4 regions of the Thalassospira sp. ER-Se-21-Dark genome follow, and region 3 is predicted to be linked to each of the others. Evidence: predicted binding sites of a transcription regulator. Region 3 holds the regulator's gene; each other region holds the start of a gene.

Region 1 (4,348 bases), on a different contig from region 3:
GTTCGCGCGACAGGTCTTTACGGTAAACCATCGGGTCAGACGGGATCAGCGGCGAGGTCCAGATGACTTTAACCTTGTCGGTGATTTCCGGCTTGTTCATTTTGGTACGGCCAAGCTGCTCGGAGTTGTTGGCAGCAACATCAACCTGCTTGTTGGCAGTCGCCATCAGGTTGGTTTCGTGGTTGGCGTTACGAACAGTCTTGAAGCATTCCTTCGGGTCAACGCCGTTTTTAGCGAAGACATAATAGGACGGAACCAGGAAGCCCGAGGTCGAGTTCGGATCACCGATACCGAAGTTCAGCGAACCATCACATTTCAGCATGTCTTCAAGGGTTTTGACCTTGTCGTTGTCAGCCTGCGTGATGATGTGGGAGTAGTAACCGTTCGAACCATCGGATTTGGAGGTCTGAACGAAGACTTCGCCACCGGCGCGGTCAACGGCTTCCATTGCCGACTTGTTACCGAACCAGCCAACATGAACCTTGCCAAAGCGCATGCCTTCGATGATGCCGGCATAATCCGGTGCAAAGAATGCCTCGACGTCTTTGCCAAGAGCTTCTTCCATGTCATCGATCAGCGGCTGCCACTGAGCTTTGAGGTTGGAAGTAGATTCGGTCGAAATGATACCGAAAACGATGGTTTCCGGATCCTGTTCGAGCGGCTTGAATTCAACATCGGCCTTGGCAACAACGGATGCCAGCATCGTGGCCGCAAATGCTGCGGATGCGATTGTCTTAACGTTCATAAGAAGTCCCCTGTCAGAATAGATTTCGACATGTTTCGAGAAGGTAAGGCAGTCATGACAACTGGCCCGGCTAGCTTGTTGCGACAGCCAGGTCCTTTTCTGCGATGGGCCGTGTAACTGGCTCTGCGGCCTTTGCCGCACCATCGGCAAAAAGTTCGGAAGAATGTTCGCCGTAAAGTTCCTGAAGGAATTGCGGCGTCAGTTCGCTTGACGGTCCGTCAAAAACGACTTCACCATCGCGCATGGCGATGGTGCGTTTGCAGTAGTCTTTTGCGTAATCAACCTGATGAAGCGATACGATGACGGTGACGTTGTCTTCGCGGTTCACACGATCAAGCGTGTTCATCACCTTGCGGGACGAAGCCGGGTCAAGCGATGCAATCGGCTCGTCGGCAAGAATAAGGCGGGCACCCTGTGTGATAGTGCGGGCAATTGCCGCGCGCTGTTGCTGACCACCCGAAAGGTTACGCGCCTTTTTCGACGCATGGGCATCAATGCCAACACGATGAAGCGCACTCATAGCGCGCATCTTTTCGGTTTTGGTAAACAGACCAAGCGAGCCGCGCCATGCCGGAACACGGCCCAAAAGCCCCATCAGGACATTGGTCAGAACCGAAAGGCGGCTAACCAGATTGAACTGCTGGAAAACAACACCAATCTCGGAGCGCACCTTGCGGGCACCGCGCGAAATCTTGCCGTTTTCCTGAATGGTTTCGCCAAACACGACGATCTTGCCGCCATCGCGATCACCGCGCAGCAAACCGGCAATATGACGGATCAGTGTGGATTTACCCGAACCCGATGCGCCAATCAGCGCCACCATCTCGCCTTCCCGCACCTGCAGTTTGACGCCGCTAAGCGCACGCTTGTCACGGGTAAAGCTTTTGTTCAGTCCAGAGATATCTACAACCAGCATCAAAAGAGTCGCCTGAATGTGTTTCGCTGGATGAAGAAGCTACGCACAAACCGCGACTCTACGGTGACAGTGATATTACAGTTCGATGATTACGCAGAGCATATCGCCCCGACAACAATTAAACTTGTCTATACATCAAGAATTCATCGAAGTATTTACCAGTAATTTCGACATTATTTCTGTAATATTTTCAAAATTCTCAACAAGAATTTGTCTGATGAATATCCAATTTTAAATCTACAGAACAGTCAAACATTCTGCATCAACCCTTTTGACACCGACACAGACACATCGACCACGAACTTTATTTAATTTGACTGATGGTCTCCATGACGTCGTCTTCGATCTCAAGGCCCTGCGCTTCGGCAAGTGCGCGCGCCTGCTTGCCGCGACGCCCTGGCAAACGCACGCCTTCTTCTGCCGCAATCTCGTTGGCAATATAGGCAAGGTGCTCCATTACACCGACACCGCCGGTTGCCTTGGGATCAATGGCTATGATCAGTTGTCCAAGCGCAGGCGGCGCACCTTTGTCATCAAAAAGGGACGAAGACTGGTGGCCGAACTGTGCACCGGTAAGACCAGCCGCAAGAAGTTCCACCATCATGGCAAGTGCCGCCCCCTTGACCCCACCTGCCGGGATCATCGTGCCATCAATGGCTTTCACGGCATCGGTGGTCGGATTGCCATCCACATCAAGCGCCCAGTCATCGGGAATGGCGACACCCTTTTGCTTGGCGGCCATGATCTTGCCGCGCGCGACCTTTGAAAGTGCAAGGTCGATGATGATCGGATCACCGGCATCCCCGACCGGTACACCAAAGGCAATCGGGTTTGTGCCAAACATCGGGCGCCGCCCACCCCATGCCGCCATGGCCGCCGGGGCATTGGCAAACATCATCGCCGCCAATCCCTTTTCTGCCAGACGTTCTACCGTAAGACCCATAACCCCCGCATGATGCGATCTGTGGATTGCGGCAATCGCAATACCCTGGGTGCGGGCCATATCGGGCAAGTGATCCATCATCAGATCCAGTGCCGGATAGGCAAATCCATGCTGCGCATCAATGCGCAAAACGCCAGGTGTCGGCTTTTCAAAGATCGGGCTGATCATGCCATCAACCTTGCCGACCTTTGCCTGCGCGCTATAGGCCGGCACGCGGCGAAAACCGTGTCCCCCTTGCCCGGATGCCTCGGCCGTGACAAGTGCCGTTGCGACCGAGGCCGCATTGTCTGCCCGCACATTGCAACGCATCAAAGTTTCGCACACAAGTGCGTGGGCATCTTTCACGGAAATCTTCATCGTCAGGTAACCTTGATTTTCAAAGTGGGGCTTTGGAACCGGGAAACGAGCGCAAGGATCGTGCGCCTGCAGGATCCGTAACATAGCCACAAGCCATCCCTGCGCGCAAAGCCGTTTTGGGTGCGACCAGAAGCGCCTTTGGCGCAAACGACATTGAAAAATATGATACCATCACCAGAATTTGCGAATAACAGGATCGCGCGGAGGCCGCGCAAGCATTACAGGAATTCAGATATGCGTCAGGTTAAACACAGGATCGGCTTGCCTTTGGCATTGGTGGCGTTGGCATCACTTGCGGCCTGCGGCACCGCATCCACAGGCAACATGACACCGGACTGGGCAAGTGTAACCGATCACGAATGGCAACTGGTGCAGGTCATTGATGGCAACAGCACCCTGTCGCCAACCCCGCCTGTCATGGCGACCGCCACATTTTCCAGCGATGGCATGGTGTCGGGCAATGCGGGCTGCAATCAGTATTCAGGTAGTTACGAACAAGCGGGATCGTCACTGGGTGTCGCGCAGCTCGCCATGACACGAAAGATGTGCATCGCCGACAACGCTATGCAGATCGAAAATGCCTTTAGCGGCGCATTCGTCTTGGTGAGTAGCTGGGACGTTGTTGATGGGCGTCTTGTTCTCAAGGACAATGACGGCAACATGGTTATCGAGCTGACACCGGCCGCGCAGTAAGCACATCGGCATTGCTCACATACCACCAGACGCACCATGCTTGCGCGAAATGAAAAAGGGGCACCAGTTGGTGCCCCTTTTCTTTGACCAGGTATCATAACCGCCAAGCGGCGAGATACGCATATGTCGATATTCTAGTCCTTGCTGACCGTCGCTTCGGAATTTGCACCGACGGCCTTGGGTTCGGTTCGCAGACCCTGGATGATCGAATAGCAGGCCATCAGAAGGACAATCGCAAACGGGAAGCCGGTCGAAACCGCCATCGCCTGCAATGATCCAAGGCCACCGCCCAGCAACAATGCAATCGCAACCAGACCTTCGAAGGTGCACCAGAAGACGCGCTGCGGGACCGGAGCATCGACCTTGCCGCCTGCGGTGATGGTATCAATCACAAGCGAGCCAGAGTCAGACGAGGTCACGAAGAACACGATCACCAGAACAATCCCGATGAAGGAGGTGATGGCTTGCAGCGGAAGCTGATCGAGCATGGTGAACAGTTTGATCGGCAGACCTGCTTCGGCAATGGCGGTAACGCCTTCGGTCACCATATGCACCGCGGTGCCGCCAAAGGCCGTCATCCACAGAACACACACCAGCGACGGAATAATCAGAACGCAGGTGATGAATTCACGCACGGTACGACCACGCGAAACACGCGCAATGAACATGCCGACAAACGGTGACCAGGAAATCC
Region 2 (4,348 bases), on a different contig from region 3:
GCAATACGATCAGCATCAAGGTTCTTGGCAATCGGGCCTTTTGCTTCGCCGTCTTCGCCGTAAACGATGTAACCAAGACCAGCCGCACCTTCATCACGTGCCCAGTTATTGAGCTTGTCAAAGAAGCTGCGCGGGCGCGATGCGGCACCGGTTGCCGGGATCGCACGAACAACCGAACCTTTTTCGATGTTCGAGGCAAAGATGCCAAAGCTCGATCCGCGGAACGGCTCGGTGACATCCGAAATGATCAGCGGGTTACGCAGGTCCGGCTTGTCGGATCCGTATTTCGCCATCGATTCATCAAACGGAATGCGCGGGAACGGATACGGGGTCACATCACGACCACCGCCGAACTCGACGAAGATGTCATGCAGAACCGGCTCGATTGCGGCAAACACGTCATCCTGGGTGGCAAAGGCCATCTCGAAGTCGAGCTGGTAAAACTCACCCGGCGAACGGTCGGCACGTGCGTCTTCATCGCGGAAGCACGGTGCAATCTGGAAATATTTGTCAAAGCCCGAAACCATCAGCAGCTGTTTGAACTGCTGCGGCGCCTGCGGCAGGGCATAAAACTTGCCCGGATGCATACGCGACGGCACCAGGAAGTCGCGTGCGCCTTCCGGCGAGCTCGCGGTCAGGATCGGCGTCTGGATTTCAAGGAAGCCCTGTGCGGTCATTTTCTGACGCATGGCCGAAATCACCTGCGACCGCAGAACGATGTTCTTGTGCACGCTCTCGCGACGCAGATCGAGATAACGGTGACGCAGGCGAACCTCTTCACCGTATTCGACATCGCCAAACACCGGCATCGGCAGAACTTCGGCCGAAGACTGAACTTCGATGTTCGATGCATAAACTTCGATCTCGCCGGTCGGCAAGTTGGGGTTGATGGTCTCGGCCGTACGTTTGACAACCTTGCCATCGACCGTGATCACGCTTTCAGCGCGCGCTTTATCAAGCGTCTCGAACAGCGGGCTCGAAATATCGATCACGACCTGGGTGATGCCGTAATGGTCGCGCAGGTCAACGAACAGAAGGTTGCCGTGGTCACGTTTACGGTGAATCCAGCCAGACAGGCGAACTTCCGCATCGGCGTCAGTCGCGCGCAGCGCATTACAGTTATGAGAGCGAAAAGGATGCATTGTCATTCCAGGTTGCTTTGTATTTTGGGCCGCAAATTTGGCCGCAAAGGTGCATGCCAGACCCGCGCTGTCAAACAAAAAACGCACCACAACATGCCCGCCAACCAGTGATCCATGGCGCTTATGTGTGATGTTCCCCTGCCCAACCGGCGCGGTATATAGGGTCTGCTCCCCATTTCAAGCATTCAATGGGGGTCAGACCCTAACAAATTTCAGCGGTATAAAACGCGCAGACAGGCCCTTCGTCAAGTGCCAGTAATGCACACCAGCTAACGCAGATCAGCTAACACACATCAGTCAACGCAGATCAGCAAATCATTCCGCGCTGATCTTGATCGCCTGAAGATCCTTGACCTTGATAAAGTCGATCAGCCGTCCGCTGCCCGGTGTGATTTCGCCCCAGTGATCAACATCGAATTCGAAATGCGCAAGCCCGCAGGTCGGATATTTGCGCGCCATGATCTCGCGGGCCTCAATATTGCCACCGCCATAAAGCGACTGGGCAAAAATCTCGATCCCGGGATTATGGCCGATGAACATCACATGCTTGGCGTCTTCATGCGTGTGATGCAGGTTTTCAAGCAACACCCGCTCGCTGGCCATATACAGATCTTCGTTATAGATCACATCGGCATCAATTGCGAAATCCCGCCCCAAAAGGCCAAGGGTCTGCACCGCGCGCGCTGCCGTCGAACACCAGATCAGGTCCGGCACCAGTTCATGCTGACGCAGATAGCGGCCCATAAAGGGTGCTGCCTTTTCACCACGACGGTTCAGTTCGCGGTCATGGTCGGCCCGACCCGGATCCGCCCAGCTTGATTTGGCATGCCGAAGCAACAACAGCGTTTTCATGTCTTCGTGTCTTAAGCAGTCGCGAACGATGATCAAACGGTGTTCTTCCATGCCATATCACACGCCGTGACGCCATTATAAAAACTGACACATAAATTTAAGAAAATTGCACCCACCCAAGCAGTTATCCTATACTCCATTTGCAACCGGGAACTGTCGCATAAGTTCAAGGACGTTCCCTCAATCCGCAGGAGGCATAGCGTGACACACGCCGCTGCAGTTCAGTCAAGCGCGATCACCATTGATTCGGAAAGCCGCTTCATTAACCGCGAATTATCGTGGCTGGCATTCAACAATCGCGTTCTTGAAGAGGCCCAGAATACCGGCCACCCGCTGCTTGAAAGACTGCGTTTCCTGTCTATTTCGGCCAGCAACCTTGATGAATTCTATATGGTCCGCGTCGCCGGCCTCGTCGGGCAGGTCCGCGCTGGCATGACCAAGGTCAGTCAGGATGGCATGAGCCCGTCCGAACAGCTGCGCGCCATTACCTTTGATGCCAACCAGTTGATGCAGGACCAGCAACGCGTCTGGCGCCAGCTAAGCAGCGAGATGGAAAAACAGGGCATCTCGGTCATCGATCAGGGCGACCTGACCCAGACCGACCGCAAATGGCTTGATGGCTATTTCACGCGCGAAATCTTCCCGACGCTGACCCCGCTTGCCATTGATCCGTCGCACCCCTTCCCGTTCATCCCGAACCTTGGCTTTGCCATCGTCATGCAGCTGTTTGATCCGGCAGACGGGCACAATATGCGCGGGCTTATTCCGGTACCGCAAAAGATCGGCCGTTTCCTGCGCCTGCCGGGCCGCAATGAACGTTATCTTCCGGTCGAACAGGCGATCTTGCTCTATCTTGGCAAGCTGTTCCCGGGATTTGATATGATCGAACACGGTTTCTTCCGCGTCATCCGGGACTCGGACGTTGAAATCGAAGAAGAAGCCGAAGATCTGGTGCGCGTTTTTAAAACCGCACTGAAACGTCGCCGTCGCGGCAGCATCATACGTCTTAAGGTCAACGCGGCGATGCCCGAAGACCTGCTTGATTTCGTCATTGATGAACTTGATGTCGCACTGGAAGAAGTCGTCAAGGTTGATGGCCTGCTCGGCGTTGTTGATGTCAAACAGCTGATCGATTCCGATCTGCATCATGACTTGCTGTTTTCGCCCTATGCCGCACGTTATCCGGAACGGGTGCGTGACTTTGGCGGCGACTGCTTTGCCGCGATCAGCAAAAAGGATCTGGTCGTTCATCACCCGTTCGAAGATTTCGACGTGGTGGTTCAGTTCCTGCTCCAGGCTGCCCGTGACCCGGATGTGGTCACCATCAAACAGACGCTGTATCGCACCTCGGAAAACAGCCCGATCGTCAAGGCGCTGATCGCCGCGGCCGAGGCTGGCAAATCCGTCACCGCCATGGTCGAGCTCAAGGCCCGCTTTGACGAAGAAGCCAACCTGCGCTGGGCGGCTGACCTTGAACGTGCGGGCTGTCAGGTGGTCTATGGCTTCCTGGATTGGAAAACGCACGCCAAGGTATCGCTGGTGGTCCGCCGTGAAACCCACGGCCTTAAGACCTATACCCACTTCGGGACCGGTAACTATCATCCGATCACCGCCAAGTTCTATACCGACATCTCGTTCTTCTCGTGTGATCCGGCACTCGGGCGTGATGCGGCCAGCATCTTTAACTTCATGACCGGTTATGCCACCCCGCGCTCGCTTGAAAAAATCGCGATTGCACCGCATACCCTGCGTCCGACGCTTCTGACCCACATCGATCAGGAGATCGAGAACTGCAAGGCCGGCAAGCCATCTGGCATCTGGGCCAAGATGAACAGTCTGGTCGACCCGGTGGTGATTGATGCGCTTTATCGCGCAAGTCAGGTTGGCGTTCATATCGAATTGATCGTGCGGGGTATTTGCTGCCTGCGTCCTGGGGTTCCGGGCCTGTCGGAAAACATTCGCGTCAAATCGATTGTCGGCCGGTTCCTTGAACATTCGCGCATTGTGGTTTTTGCCAACGGCGCAAAGCTTCCGTCGCGCAAGGCCAAGGCGTTTATCTCATCTGCCGACTGGATGCCGCGTAACCTGAACCGCCGGGTTGAAACCCTGGTTCCGGTTGAAAATCCGACCTGTCAGCAACAGATTGTTGAACAGATCATGATTGCCAACCTGAAAGACACTGCACAGGCATGGCATCTGCAGCCGGACGGGTCCTATGAACGCTGCGAGGCCGGTGAAAACGCATTCTCGTCGCACCAGTATTTCATGACCAATCCGTCACTTTCGGGCCGCGGAAGTGCGCTGGATCAAGCCGACCCGAATGTTCCCGTGCTACAGCTAGACGACTAAAGACG
Region 3 (4,348 bases):
GATTGTCGAGGTTAATATCAACAACCTGGCCGCGGTGCCGTCCATCGTGTTTGGTCTGCTGGGGCTTGAGGTCTATCTCAATGTCATGCATTTGCCGCGCTCGGCCCCGGTTGTCGGTGGTTTGACGCTGGCGCTGATGACTTTGCCGACGATCATCATCGCATCGCGTGCGGCGATCAAGGCGGTGCCGCCGTCGATCCGTCAGGCCGCCCTTGGCCTTGGTGCATCCCCGGTTCAGACCGTGACCCACCATGTCTTGCCGCTTGCCATGCCGGGCATTCTGACCGGCACGATCATTGGCATGGCACAGGCGCTTGGTGAAACCGCACCGCTTCTGATGATCGGAATGGTTGCCTTTATTGTTGATATCCCGGGCGGGGCTCTTGACCCGGCAACGGTTCTGCCGGTCCAGATCTATCTGTGGGCAGACAGCCCGGAACGTGCCTTTGTCGAGAAAACCTCGGCAGCGATTATGGTGTTGCTGGCCTTCCTTGTCCTGATGAATGGACTGGCTGTGTATCTGCGCAAAAAATTTGAACGGAAGTGGTAAAATGGCTGCTGTATCCCAGAGCGCAATGACGGCGGAGCCGTCGGTCGAAAAACCGAAAATGACCGCGCGCAAGCTCGATCTTTTCTATAGCGACAATCAGGCCCTCTATGAGGTCAACCTTGATATCCCCGAACAGCAGGTAACCGCACTGATTGGTCCGTCGGGCTGTGGTAAATCCACCTTCCTGCGCTGCCTGAACCGGATGAATGACACCATTGACGGTGTGACGATCAAAGGTGACGTTACCCTGGATGGTCGCGACATCTATGACAAGCGGATCGACGTGGTTCAGCTGCGCGCGCGCATCGGCATGGTGTTCCAGAAACCGAACCCGTTCCCGAAAACCATCTATGACAACGTGGCCTATGGCCCGCGTATTCATGGTCTGGTCAATTCGCGCGATGAACTTGATGAAATTGTCATGACCTCGCTCGAACGTGCGGGTCTTCTGAAAGAAGTCAAAGATCGTCTGCAATCGCCGGCAACCGGTCTTTCCGGTGGTCAGCAGCAGCGCCTTTGCATTGCACGCGCGGTTGCCGTCAGCCCGGAAGTCATCCTGATGGATGAACCGTGCTCGGCCCTTGATCCGATTGCGACCGCCAAGGTCGAGGAACTGATAGACGAGTTGCGTTCGAACTACACGATCGTGATCGTGACCCACTCCATGCAGCAGGCCGCCCGTGTGTCGCAGCGCACCGCGTTCTTCCACCTCGGAAAGCTGGTTGAAGTCGGTGAAACCGATCAGATCTTTACCAACCCGAAGGACGAACGCACCAAGGGTTACATTACCGGCCGCTTCGGTTAAGCGAGCCAGGAGTACGCATAAATGGCTGATGAACATACCCATATCGTAAGTTCGTTCGACGAGGAACTGACCCGTCTGAACAACATCATTTCGCAAATGGGCGGGCTTGCTGAAAGCCAGCTTATTTCCTCGATCAGATCCATCGTCAAACGCGATTCCGAACTGGCCGAGAAAGTCATCCTGTCCGATCAGCGCATTGATGTGCTCGAACAGGAAGTTCAGGACTTTGCCGTCCGTCTTCTGGCCCTGCGTCAGCCGATGGCAGATGACCTGCGTCAGGTCGTCACCGCGCTCAAGCTGTCAAACGATCTGGAACGCATTGGTGATCTGGCAAAGAACATCGCCAAACGCGCGCAGGTGCTGAACCAGATCCCGCCGATCCGCCCGGTTCAGGCGATCCCGAACATGGCCAAGCTGGCCCAGGAAATCATCAAGGATGTCCTGGATGCCTATATCGAAAGCGACGCCGAAAAGGCCCACCGGGTCTGGGAACGCGATCAGGAAGTGGACGACATGTACAATTCGCTGTTCCGCGAATTGCTGACCTACATGATGGAAGATCCGCGCAACATTACCGCATCGACCCATCTGTTGTTCATTGCCAAGAACATCGAACGTATCGGTGATCACGCAACCAATATCGCCGAAACGATCTATTACCGGATCAAGGGCGAAGACCTGCCGGGGATTGACCGGCCAAAAAACGACGCAGCGAACTTCGCTGTTGTCGAACCGAATGACTGACACGGGAGCATAGGAAGATGGACCCAACGGTTCTTATCGTCGAGGACGAGGCAGCAATCGTAACCATGTTGCGCTACAACCTCGAACGCGAGGGGATGCAGGTTGTCGAAGCCGGTGACGGTGACGAAGCGTTGAAAATTCTGGCTGAAACCCATGTCGATCTGGTTTTGCTCGACTGGATGCTGCCGGTAATGTCGGGGATCGAAGTCTGCCGTCAGATCCGCCGCAAGCCTGAAAGCCGCGATTTGCCGGTGATCATGGTGACGGCACGTGGCGAAGAGGGCGACCGCATCCGCGGTCTTGATACCGGCGCTGATGACTATGTCACCAAGCCGTTTGCCATTGGCGAGCTGCTCGCCCGTATCCGCGCACTTTTGCGCCGGTCCGGTCCGGCGCAACCACAAGGGCAGTTGATCTATTCCGACATCGAAATGGATCTCGCCGCCCACCGGGTCAGCCGCAATGGAAAATCGATCCATCTTGGCCCGACCGAGTTCCGTCTGCTGCGCTATTTCCTCGAACATCCGGGTCGGGTTTTCTCGCGCGAACAGTTGCTTAACGCGGTTTGGGGCCCGAACATCTATGTCGAAACCCGCACCGTCGACGTTCATATCCGCCGCCTGCGCAAGGCGCTCAATGACGTCAAAGGCACGCGCGATATCATCCGCACCGTCCGTGCGGCGGGCTATGCACTGGATTCAGAAACCGCGGCCTAAGTCGGTATAGAGCCCTATCCGATTAAAAAACCCCCGTTGCAGGTTGCAGCGGGGGTTTTTGTTTTAAGGTCGTAACGTCTTCAGGTTTTTTTCTTCACCGGTTTTTCGGCATTCTCCGACCCTGATGGTTTGCGCTGCGGGCGCGGCGCCAGTTCGTTCATCAAAAGCATGTCCGCACGGCGGAATTTGGCGATTTCGGCATCAATGTCTTCCTGCGGCACATCACAGGCGGCCAACACATGGTCGGATAATCGCAAGCCGGTTTCAAGCACCTCGGGGATCGCGGCATCCGCCCCATGGCGCGACAGCGGCCCGATATGGGTGATGTCCTGCGCACGGGCAAAGATCTTCAGATGCGGGTAATGCTGGCGCAAAAGGGCGACCGTCTTCTCGGTCGCATGCGGGTTCCCCATGGCAACAACCGCAATTTTTGCCTCATCGGTGTGTGCCGCCCGGAAAGTTTCCGGTCTGGACCCGTCGGCAAAGTAAACCGGAAGGCCTTCTGCCCGGCCGCGTGAAACCTGCTGTGCGTCACTATCCAGCACCAGGAACGGAATGTTGCGCGTCTTGAGCAACCGGGCCAGAACCCGGCCAACGCGACCACTTCCGATCACCAGAACATGCTGGTGAATGCCCTCGGATTCTTCGGCAATCTTGCCAAGCTGGTCTTCTTCCTTGGGATGAAGCTTTTCCTCGATCTTGTGTCCAAGGCTGATCAGTGTCGGGGTCAGCGCCATCGAAATCGCCACCACCGGGATCAGCATGGCTGCCATTTCAAGCGGTACCGCACCATTCTGGGCGGCCAGCGCAAACATGACAAAGGCAAATTCACCGCCGGCGGCCAAGCTCATCGCCACCCGGATGGCAAGGCCGGTTTCAAACTGGATCGCGCGCGCCAGGACGAACAAAACCGCCGTCTTGATCACCAGCAACAGCACCAGCCACATGACGATGGTGCCAAATTCGTTATAAACAACGTCGGCATCAACCGACATGCCCACCGACATAAAGAACAGCGACAGGAACACGCCGCGGAACGGTGAAATGTCGGCTTCGATCTGATGACGGAACTCGGTTTCGGCCAACATCACCCCGGCGATAAACGCGCCCAGCGCCATTGAAAGTCCGGAAACCTCGGTCAAGGTGCTGGCGGCTAGCACAACAAACAGCGTGCCGATGGCAAACAGTTCCGGGTTCTTGAGCGACGCGATATAGCGAAACAGCCGCGGCAACACATAGCGCCCGACGAGCAACAACAACGCGACCGACCCGAAACCAAGCAGGATGCTCATCCACGGGCTGGTTTCCGTTCCGGCGTCACCTGCCGCTTGCACCATGATCAGGAACGGACCAACCGCCACGTCCTGCAATAACAAAATGGCAAGGGCCGCACGCCCGAACCGGGTATTGAGCTGCTTGTCATCGGAAAGCTGTTTGAGAATGATCGCGGTCGATGAAAGCGCAAGCGCTCCGGCAATCACCAAGGCCGTCGGCAGCGGGAATTCCATGACAACCAGAAGCCCCAGAAGGGCT
Region 4 (4,348 bases), 600 kb from region 3:
AATGCGGCAATCGCCAATAGCAAGATCACGCTGAACGAAGTCTCTGCCGGTCTTCCCGGCGGGACAGATGTATCTGTCTTTGGCAGCATTTCCGGTGATACGCCGGACTTGAGTGCCGCACTTAGCTATGAAGTGGCATCCGAAAACATTCGTGCCGTCATGCGTTGGTTGGGTGTCGATGTCGACGGGATTCGTGCCGACCGACTGCGCCGGTTCTCCTTGACCGGCGGGATCAAGGGTACATCCGAACAACTCAATATTTCCGATCTTGATCTTCGCGTCGATGATACCGCCATTCGCGGGGCCGTTGTTGCCAATCTCGGTGGATCGGACCTGCCTGCCTTGGGCATTGGTCTCAAGCTCGACCGGATCAATCTGGATCAGTATATCGCAGCTGCGCCGGATGCAGACGTTTCAGTGTCTACGACTTCTGAGGCGGGCGGCAATGCATCGACCGGTACTGCATCATCTTCATCGGATGCGGGCAACACGTCTGCTGCCAAGCAGGACATGGTCAAGATCATCAAGGATGCGCTGGCACCCCTTGAAGGCATGGCCGCCAATTACCGACTGGCCGCTGATGAAATCATTTCCTCTGGCGTGGCGGTACGCGGCATTTCAATTGATGGCAGCCTCAATGGTCCGAATATTACCCTGAGCAATTTTGCGGTTGCCGATGCAGCAGGCCTTGCCGCCAGTGCAAAGGGCGCATTCAACGGTTCGGCCGATGTGCCGGCGTTTGATAATTTGTCCGTGCGTATCACGGCCAAAACGCTGGAGCCGCTGGCGAAGCTGACAGGTATTACCCTTCCGGCACCGGCAAGCAGTTACAAGAGTGTTCAGGCAAATCTGGACCTGAATGGCCCGGTCACCGGGCCGAGCGTTGCGCTTGATGTGTCCAACCCGCTTTTGCAGGTTGCTCTTGATGGCGTTGTCTCGGAAATGCTCGGCAGTAATCCCGGCATTGATGGCAAGCTTGCTGTTCAGGCATCCAGCCTGAACCGTGCGCTGGAGCTTTTGGCACCCACCTACACGCCATCGGGCAATCTTGGCCGACTGGCAGTTTCGGGTACTGTGAAGGGCGATGCAAAGAATGTCGCCGTCGATGGTCTGAAGCTTATCCTCGGCGCATTTGAAACGGCGGGTACCGTGCGCTTTGATGGTTCACAGGCACAGCCCAAGCTTTCTGTCGCACTATCGGGTGGCAAGCTTGTGGTGGATCCGTTCCTGCCAGCAGACAAGCGCGCAAGCCTGATGCCCGGTATGGGCAGTGGCCCGCGCAAGGCGGCATTTAATCTGCCGAAAACCACGATGGTGACCCGCGTTGATGTCCGCGACGGTACGCCGTGGGATGACACGGTAATTGATGTTTCGGCCCTTCGCTCGATTGATGCTGATATTGCGGTTGCCCTGGATCAGCTTGATTTCGATACCTATAGCCTGATCAATCCGGACCTGAAGGCAACGTTGGTTAACGGGCTTCTCAGCATTCCGAGCTTTACCGGGCTTCTGGGGCAGGGTGACCTTGCGATTAACGGCACCTTTGATGCACGTAATACCGATGTGCCCAAACTGGCCCTTGCCGGTCGTTTGGACAGTGCACGGATCGAAAGCCTTGTGCCGATCCGGGTGGCAAGTGACACCATCATTGGCGGACTGGGACTGACATTTGATGCCAATGCGCAGGGCAATACATCCCGCCGTCTGGTGTCGGCCCTGAATGGTACAGCCAATCTGGTTCTGAACAATGTACGGTTCAGCAATGCCGACAAACGGTCGCCGGATCCGCGCCTGAATATCGAGGCACTTCTGCGTCAGGGGCCACAGGCCATGGTGGTTGAAGGGGTTGGTAACAACGATCTTATGCAATCGCTTGAAGCCGACATGACCATCACCAACGGGATTGCCAAAACCACCCGTGTCGAAGCACTGTCGCGGGTCGGCACTGCGGATGCGGATGCGACCCTTGATTTGCCGCGTTGGGTGATGGATACGCAGGCTGATTTCGATTTCTCTGAAAAGATCGAAGAATTGCCGCCGTTCAGCGTCTATGCCAAAGGCAAGATCGATGATCCGGTCATCACTGGACGCATGGACAAGGTTGCCGTTCGGGTTCTCGACAACCTGATCGACAAGGCACTGGGTGGCAGCGGATCAAGCAACGATTCATCGGGAACGGGTGGCTCTGGTGGCGGCTCCGCCGAGGATGCGGCCAAAGGCTTGCTTAAGGGGCTTTTGAACCAGTTCGGTCGCTGATATCAAATCCCTTGAAAATGTTGGAAAACGGCCCCGTTTTGTGGGGCCGTTTTTCTTTATCCTCAAAGACTTATCCGAAGGTCGTCATAAAACAGCAAAAAAACCTTAACAAAGAGGTCCGGCTTCGACATGATCCGCCCGTCGATTCCCTTTGATGGTAACGGTTGATTATGTCGGTAAAGAAAACTGCTCTGGATAAGGATCTCAAGTGGCAAAAACGCATGGATGCGGGGCTGGGTGAAACAGCATCGATCAGTGCGAAGCTTGGTCTGGCGCTTGTCTTCCTGCTTGCCTGTAGTGCGTTTGTCGCCTTTCACATGGGCGGACTGCCGCAAAGTGGCTTCCTGATCGCCGCCGCCGTTATCGGTGGTTATATGGCGCTGAATATCGGGGCCAACGACGTTGCCAACAATGTTGGTCCGGCGGTGGGTTCCAAGGCGCTGACCATGGTCGGCGCGCTTTTGATTGCGGCGATATTCGAGGCCGCTGGTGCGATCATTGCCGGTGGCGATGTTGTCGGCACGATCAAGAACGGCATTATCGATCCCACCCAAATGCCCGATGCCCAAACCTTTGTCTGGGCGATGATGGCAGCCCTTCTGGCAGCAGCCCTTTGGCTGAACCTGGCCACCTGGTTTGGCGCACCTGTCTCAACCACGCATTCGATTGTTGGTGGTGTCATGGGGGCTGGTATGGCCGCCGTTGGCATTGGGGCGGTGAACTGGCCGACCATGGGCACAATCGCCGCAAGTTGGGTGATTTCGCCGGTTCTGGGTGGTTTGATTGCTGCCGGGTTCCTGGCCTTTATCAAATTCCGCATTCTTTACACCGAAGACCGCGTGACCGCTGCGCGTAAATGGGTTCCGATCTTGGTCGGCGTTATGGTCTCGGCCTTCACGATGTATCTGATGATGAAGGGTGTGAAGAAAATCTGGAAGGCCGAAACACCGGTTGTGATCGCCATTGGTGTTGCCGCGTTCTTCCTGACCGTGATCCCGGTTCGCAAGGCCGTCTTCCGTGCCTCGGCCAGCATGACAGGCCGTCGCAAGGAAATCGCATCGCTGTTTCGCATTCCGCTTGTCGTGTCGGCAGCCTTGCTGTCCTTCGCCCACGGCTCTAACGATGTTGCCAACGCGATTGGTCCGCTGGCCGCGATTGTTTCCGGTGTCGATAGTGGTCAGATCGTGACCTCGGCCCCGATCCCGATCTGGGTGATGGTCATCGGCGCGCTTGGTATTTCTGCCGGTCTGATCCTGTTTGGTCCGAAACTGATCAAGACGGTTGGCTCAAAAATCACCAAGCTTGATCCGATCCGTGCCTATACCGTGGCATTGTCGGCGGCCCTTACGGTGATTGTCGCATCTGCACTGGGTCTTCCGGTAAGCTCGACCCACATTGCGGTTGGTGCTGTGTTCGGGGTTGGTTTCCTGCGTGAAAGCCTGTCGCATCGCCGTCGCAAGGTCGCATCGCCGATGTTGGTGGATCGTCCCGAGAACGAACAGGGCGACGAACATATCGAAGCACTTCGTCAGATTGACCCGAGTGAGGCCGAAAAGGCCGAGAAGAAAATGCGCAAGCGTCTTCTGGTGCGTCGTCGTTATGCGGTGACGATTGCAACCGCCTGGGTGGTGACGGTTCCGGCCGGTGCTTTCCTCGGCGCGCTTCTGTTCTTCACCATTCGCGGCATCATGCTGTAACTTAAAACGAATATGGTTTCGCGGCGCGGCGCCCCATTTTCCCCGGGGCGACTTGCAGCGATCTGCAGCGGCGATCAGGTTTTCCTGATCGCCGTTTTTCCTTGACCGGGCCTTGGTCTGCGCGTAAACAGCCGCACCAAAGTTACACAGAATCCGTTCGTGATCGTCGCCCAATATGGTGGGCCGCGAGATTTGTTATGCGTGGGTTCATTTGATGAGAAGGGCTAACAGATGAAAGCGATCATTTTCGGTGTCCTCGCCATGGCGGTGACCGTTGTCGCATCGAACATTCTGGTCGAATACCCGCTGCCCGGCGTTCTGGCGGACTGGCTGACCTATGGTGCCTTTACTTATCCGGTCGCTTTCCTTGTTACCGACCTGACCAACCGCGCACG

The links. Region 3 encodes PhoB, which activates phosphate uptake and scavenging genes when phosphate is short. Its sites were predicted from a motif close to TNTCATAAAACTGTCA; they were not measured.
Region 1: the regulator PhoB is predicted to act here: its motif matches at 1,726-1,741, upstream of phnC (phosphonate ABC transporter ATP-binding protein).
Region 2: the regulator PhoB is predicted to act here: its motif matches at 2,069-2,084, upstream of FHI25_RS08075 (RNA degradosome polyphosphate kinase).
Region 4: the regulator PhoB is predicted to act here: its motif matches at 2,339-2,354, upstream of FHI25_RS00855 (inorganic phosphate transporter).

Annotation. Positions count from the first base shown of each region.
Region 1 is NZ_VDEZ01000007.1:52,782-57,129, forward strand. Features, by position in the region: gene phnD (phosphonate ABC transporter substrate-binding protein) at 1-745, opposite strand, end outside; gene phnC (phosphonate ABC transporter ATP-binding protein) at 816-1,661, opposite strand; gene FHI25_RS19825 (Ldh family oxidoreductase) at 1,966-2,961, opposite strand; gene FHI25_RS19830 (META domain-containing protein) at 3,196-3,654, shown strand; gene FHI25_RS19835 (BCCT family transporter) at 3,789-4,348, opposite strand, start outside.
Region 2 is NZ_VDEZ01000002.1:92,956-97,303, reverse strand. Features, by position in the region: gene aspS (aspartate--tRNA ligase) at 1-1,142, opposite strand, end outside; gene FHI25_RS08080 (histidine phosphatase family protein) at 1,458-1,994, opposite strand; gene FHI25_RS08075 (RNA degradosome polyphosphate kinase) at 2,196-4,343, shown strand.
Region 3 is NZ_VDEZ01000001.1:773,973-778,320, reverse strand. Features, by position in the region: gene pstA (phosphate ABC transporter permease PstA) at 1-550, shown strand, start outside; gene pstB (phosphate ABC transporter ATP-binding protein PstB) at 552-1,355, shown strand; gene phoU (phosphate signaling complex protein PhoU) at 1,377-2,099, shown strand; gene phoB (phosphate regulon transcriptional regulator PhoB) at 2,117-2,815, shown strand; gene FHI25_RS03415 (cation:proton antiporter) at 2,896-4,348, opposite strand, start outside.
Region 4 is NZ_VDEZ01000001.1:177,525-181,872, reverse strand. Features, by position in the region: gene FHI25_RS00860 (AsmA family protein) at 1-2,256, shown strand, start outside; gene FHI25_RS00855 (inorganic phosphate transporter) at 2,427-3,953, shown strand; gene FHI25_RS00850 (VUT family protein) at 4,185-4,348, shown strand, end outside.